DNA from 2 places in the Thiospirochaeta perfilievii genome. Region 2 is predicted to be linked to the other one. Evidence: riboswitches for the same ligand, from Rfam matches in the RefSeq annotation. Region 2 holds a riboswitch; the other holds the start of a gene.
What was found. Region 2 has a riboswitch for cobalamin ahead of EW093_RS15335 (ABC transporter substrate-binding protein). Riboswitches for the same ligand answer to the same signal wherever they lie in the genome.

Region 1 (3,165 bases), 870 kb from region 2:
CAAATAAACAGGGTAGAATTGCTGCATCTAACGCATTAGGTCAAAAGATGACATATAAAGGTTCCCAAGGAACTTCTGTTGTTAGAGTTTTTGAAGCTGTTGCAGGGTCTACTGGACTTAACCAGAAGCAAGCTATTGATGCTGGGTTTAAAGCCCAATCAATTGTAATACACAAAGAGCACCATACATCCTACTTCCCAGGTTCATCCCCGGTTACCGTTCTACTAACCTACGATAGTGAGACAGGCATAATTTTAGGTGGGCAGACGTGTGGATATAAAGCTGCGGATAAGAGATTAGATGTTTTGGCAACAGCTGCAGCTTGTAAAATGACAATTGGAGACTTATCAGAACTTGATCTTTCCTACTCTCCTCCAATTGGAACAGCTAACGACCCAGTTAATATGGCTGCATTTGTAGCACAAAATAGAATGACAGGTTATAGCCCATCAATTACAGTTAGTGAATTAGATGACTTTGCGGGAAAAAACAGACCAGCATTTATAGATGTAAGGGACTATTTTGCATTTGAGAGATCCCACATAACAGGAGCTGACCACATACCACATACTCAGATAGATAAAAGATTAGCGGAGATTCCTAAAGATAGACCAATCTTAATCTACTCTGATAAGGGTAAAAAAGGTCACCAAGTTGTAAGAGAATTAATCCTTAAGGGTTATAGTGATGTATATAATATTGGTGGAGGATTTCCAAGCATTGAAAGATTTGCAAGAACTATTGGTTTTGAACATCTACACATTAATTTAATCCCATTAGATAAAAAGTCTGTTCATAACCTTGAAGATTCTAGTGTAGAAGTTGTTGAAGAAAATGTTGTTGAAGAGAAGATTGATACAAACTCAGCAATAGTAGTGGATGTTAGGTCCCCTGGAGAGTTTGCATACGGAGCATACCCAGGAGCTATTAACATTCCTTTAGACTATTTAGAAACTAAGGCTGATGAGTTAGGAGCTAAGGATAGAGATATTACTCTATACTGTGCTTCTGGTGCTCGAAGTGGTTATGGAGTTAGGGTTTTACAATCATTAGGTTTCACCAATGTTAAAAATGGTGGAGGTCTAATGAGCATGATGGCTGGCTTAAACTAGAAGTTGTACAATATAATAAAAAAGTCACAGGTTAAAACCTGTGGCTTTTTATTTATAATATCATCGGTTTACATTGAACAGAGAACCTGCTAACATTCTGCAAACATATAATTCATGGAAGTGAGGTTAGAATCCTCCACGGTCGCGCCATCGTATTAGTTTTTCCTATTTGGAAAACTTAAGTCGGATACTTGAATATGTGTAAAAAATTATTAAGACTTCGCGATTGAGTCGGGATAATAATACACAGCACCACATCTCTGTCTATTTAATTCCAGACTCTTTTCTTGAATGAAAGGAGAACAAATGAACAACAAAACATTAAGAAGAGGATTTATAACCCCTCTAATAGCCCTTCTATTACTGCTTAATAGCTGTAACCTATTTGATAACCAAACCACAACAGAGTTAAGTATTGTAGGAACATGGCTTGATCCATCATCCGGAGGAAAAATTGAAGTAACAAGCAATGAATACTCATCATACTGGTCCAATAATGGACAACTTACTCAAAGTCACAAAGGGAAGATAACTTCCTTTGAAAATGGCACTTACAATGGGTCAGAAGTGGAAACCTCTACTGGGGAGTATGGATATATTACAATTAAGTACGACTCAATAAACGGTGGCGCTGGGGCTGGAAAATACGGTATTCTTAGATGGAAATCCTTAATAACTGATAATGGAGTTACAACAATGTCCTACTCTGAAGGTTATAATTCTGGAACATATTTTGAGACAGAAGCTGAGGCTAAAATTGGTATGACAGACGAAGCTAACTATTTTAACTTCTACTCTACAACAACAAAAGAGTAGTTATGAGGTTCTCCCCTATTATTTTTGTACTACTGTTATCTTGCTCTGTTAATGAAGGTAATTATAATAGGGCCTCTATCTACTACCCAGTGGAAGTAACTGACTATTATGCTGCTCCAGGGTTTTATAGTAAAAACCCTACATTTTCTATAAAGGAAAACCTAGACAAACTTCTTGGGTTCCCAAAGGGGGGTGGTATTTACGGGGCAGATAATAGTTCTATAGTGACTCTTGGAGGCCCTGGAGGGTATATCGTTGTTAGATTTGATCCCCCAATTGAGAATATACCCAACAGTTATGATTTTATTGTATTTGGAAATACCATTTGGGTAGGAGCAGACCCTAATAACCCCAACCTAGAGCCAGGATTTGTTGAAGTAAAAGAGAATATTGAAGATGAATGGCTTTTATTAGTTACTCCTGAGAATAGAGACTCAATAGTCAAAAAAAAAGTGACATATGGTTCGAACTCTATAAATGCTTGGGAGTCAGCAGATGATTATAACTGCAGAGTTGGGTTTACAGAAGTTACACCTACACTTAAAAAACCAGAAAACATAAAAGATGAAGATTTTTATACTGTACCAGACACTCCAGGAGACTTAACTATAGATAGTGGTTCAGGGGGAGGGGATGCTTTTAAGTTAGAATGGGCAGTAGACAGTAAGTTTACTCCTGTTCAATTAAGCAGTATTTCATATATAAAAATTAGTACAGGTCTCTTTCCTAATGGAGGGTACACATATGGGGGGACTTATTACCAGTCAGAGACAGAAGTTGATGCAATTATAAGAGTGAAAAAGTGAAAAAATATCTATTAATAATACTGCTATTTTTATCATTAAACCTTTTCTCTACAGAGGATATAGAAACAATAATTATAACCGGAGAAACAGAAAAAATTAATAAATTTGATAATAATACAAAACAGATATCTATAATTTCCAAGGAAGAAATATCTCTATTACCTGGGGCATCCACATCAGAATTAATATCATCAGCAATGGGTGTAGCAATGTCAAAAATGGGTAATGATGCGTCTCCATCATTTATATCAATTAGAGGTTCTTCTCCAGAGCAGGTTCTTATAATGTTAAATGGAAAGCGGCTTAACTCATCCCAGGGGGGAGGAGTTGATCTTTCCACTATATCCCCAGAGAGCATAAAAGAGATTGAAGTTATACGAGGTGGAGGGTCTGCTGTTTATGGAGAGAGTGCATTTGGTGGAGTAGTTAAT
Region 2 (3,165 bases):
ACAAAACCTATAATTCCAGTAAAGGATACTATAACCCCTGTTATTATAGAAGCTATAGCTAATAATAGAGTTCTATATTTTTTAACATTTAAACCTAGTGTTTTTGCCACAGGAATACCCATAGTGAAAATATTTAACTCCCTAGAGTAGTAAAATAGTAGTATTACTCCTATTAGATCGGCTAAAAGCATAAGGGTTACTTTAAAATAGTTCATTGTCGAAAAGCTACCTAGTGTCCAAAAGAGTATATCACTACTCTTATTGTGGTTTAGGCTAATTATTAGGGTTAACATAGATGATAGGAAAAAGTTAAGAGAAACCCCATATAAAATTATTCTGTTGGTATTGTAGCTATTACCAGCTATAAAAATAACAAGTATGGATGCTAAAAGCCCCCCTGTTAGTGCAAAAAATGGTACAAAGTTTATACTTAAAACTATAGAAATAGCAGCGCCTAGGGCTGCTCCAGAGGATACTCCTAAAATGTATGGCTCCGCCATAGGGTTTCTTAAAATTGCCTGAAAAATTATCCCTGACATAGTTAAACCCATACCGGCTAGGCATGCTCCTAATATTCTTGGAAGTCTAACAAATACTATGTTTATTTCACTATTAACTGGGAAATCAGTTACATCAAAAATAGTATAAACCCTGTTAATAAGTATCTTTATAGTTTGAACTACTGTTATATTTGCATAACCTATAGTTGTAGAGATTAAAATTACTATTAATATAGCAACTAGGCCTATAAGTAATTTAGACCTATTGTTTTTATTTTTCACTTAGAATAACTCAGGGTGTACTATTTTAATTAAAGCTTCTAAACCATCTCCAACCCTTGGTCCTTGTCTATCAATAAGGTTGTTATCTATCTCATAGACTCTGTTATTTTTTACAGCAGGTAGCTCTTTATACCCTGTAGCACTCTTAATGCCCTGGAGTGTATTATAATATTTAGAGCAGATTATTATATCTGGATTTTTCTCAACAATCTTCTCTAAGGAGTAACTCCAGCCCATGGAGTCTTTAGCAATATTTATTCCACCGGATAATTCTAGTAGTTGGGATATAAATGTATCACCCCCAGAAGTAAAGTCACCATACTCTCCGTAGCTAATTACATAGTATAGGGATGGTTTATCTAGATCTTTAACCATATTGCTTAGCTCTTCAATTCTACTTTTTAAATTGTTTACTACTAAATTTGCCTGATCCTTTTTATTAACAATCGACCCAACATCTAAAATATTACTGTATAATCCCTCTAAACTTCCTAACTCATCAATAATTATAACCTTTAACTTTATATTCTCTAATTTAGTAAGTAGTTCATTTGAAAAATGGGTACTTGCAATAATTACATCAGGATTAAGCTCTACAATCTTTTCAATGCTTGGTTGTAAAAGAGTTCCAATGGACTCTATTTTATCTACTTCTACAGGGTAGTCACAGTAGTCTGTTCTTCCTACTAACTTATCCTCTGCCCCTAGTTTGAAAATTGTTTCAGTAATATTTGGTGCTAGTGATATCACCCTTTGTGGTTCACTAGCCAATACTACTTCCCGTCCTCTATAATCAGTTATTTGTAAAAAACTGTTAGAATTGTTATTGGTTTCACTATTTGATGTAGCGAAAATTACATTTGATGTAAGTAGTAATAAGTATATAACTACTTTTTTGAGATTTCTCATTATTTCTCCTTAATCTGTTCATCGCAGATTATTATTAAAGGTATAAAATGGATGGTAATCCGACTTAAAAATAGAAAATAACTACTTTAACACGGTGGCGGGACCGTAGAGGAGTTTAACCTCTTTCCCCAATTATCTTAAAAAGAACCATTTTGTACTAATCTAATTATTGTTGTTTATAAAGTCAATTGCTATAATGTCTATTTTTAAGGAGAACTATATGAATATAACAGAAAAGAGTGTTGTAAAATTAGACTATAATCTTTCTGATGAATCTGGAAAGATTATAGATTCATCGGAATTAAATGGTTCACTAATATATATACACGGTGTTGGAATGATGATGCCAGGAATAGAAAATGCAATAAATGGACAGGGAGTAGGTTATAGCTATACAGGAATAATTGAACCTGAGGATGGATATGGAGTATATAAGCCAGAGAATGTTATGCCTGTTCCCCGAGCCCAGTTTGCCCACCTAATAGACCAGATGGAGGTGGGGAAGTTATATAATTTTGATGTTGGTGGTGGTAATACTCAACTACTTAAGGTTGTTAGTATTGATGATGAATATGTAACAGTTGATGCAAATCATCCCTATGCAGGAGAGAAGTTAACACTAAATTGCACTGTCCAAGGTGTAAGACCAGCTAGCCTTGATGAATTAAACAGTCTATCTGGTGAATCCTCAGGTTGTGGATGTGGATCCCATGGAAGTGACTCTTCAGGTGGATGTTGCTCATCTAATGATGGTGCTAAGGGGGGATGTTGTTCCTCTAAGGGTGATTAAAAAAGTAGTTGTGGGTGTAACCACTAATAATTAAATGGGGGGTAGCCCCCATTTAGTTAAAGTCTAACTACTGAGTTTTCACTATTAAACTCTGTAGGGGCGTAATAATCTGCTTCCCAATCATTTACCCACTTTTTACCATCTATAAGATATCTAAAATGATAATCCTTACCAACTTCCAGTGTAACTGTAACTGAATAATCTCCAGTTTTATTTTTTTTAAGTTGTGTATCTTCCTTATCCCACCCATTAAAATCACCTACTAAATGTATTGATTTTGCATCGTGGCAAGCTTCTTCGTCTAATTTAAAGGTTACTTTACATTCTGGTTTAGTTTTTAAAAATCTCTTTGTTAATGACATATATCCTCCATTACTTTATTAAGTTTAATTTATTAAATTATTTTTTTCAAAGATTTTTTTTAAAAGGAAAATGAAGAGACAAGAAAATGATAAAACAGTATAATTAACCTATTATGAAAAATAATTATAATGTTGAATACGATATACTTCTCTCTAAAGTTCATAGATGGGGAGAACTTATAAGATTTGGTGGAACTCTTTTAATTGATGATATAGAAGAGGATGTACAAAACTCACTCTATTTGATTCAAAATCAGAGGGACCAGTTTGTATCAAAGGTTTTTTCTAAGAAAAACCTCGATGATATTAAAAAATATGAAAT

Region 1: another riboswitch for cobalamin. It lies ahead of EW093_RS11155 (hypothetical protein); the one in region 2 lies ahead of EW093_RS15335 (ABC transporter substrate-binding protein).

What each region holds. Positions count from the first base shown of each region.
Region 1 is NZ_CP035807.1:2,435,737-2,438,901, reverse strand. Features, by position in the region: gene EW093_RS11160 (FAD-dependent oxidoreductase) at 1-1,112, shown strand, start outside; adenosylcobalamin (AdoCbl) riboswitch at 1,202-1,356, shown strand; gene EW093_RS11155 (hypothetical protein) at 1,419-1,928, shown strand; gene EW093_RS11150 (hypothetical protein) at 1,931-2,734, shown strand; gene EW093_RS11145 (TonB-dependent receptor plug domain-containing protein) at 2,731-3,165, shown strand, end outside.
Region 2 is NZ_CP035807.1:3,308,037-3,311,201, forward strand. Features, by position in the region: gene EW093_RS15330 (FecCD family ABC transporter permease) at 1-782, opposite strand, end outside; gene EW093_RS15335 (ABC transporter substrate-binding protein) at 783-1,691, opposite strand; cobalamin riboswitch at 1,724-1,858, opposite strand; gene EW093_RS15340 (FKBP-type peptidyl-prolyl cis-trans isomerase) at 1,912-2,481, shown strand; gene EW093_RS15345 (isoamylase early set domain-containing protein) at 2,538-2,843, opposite strand; gene EW093_RS15350 (HD-GYP domain-containing protein) at 2,957-3,165, shown strand, end outside.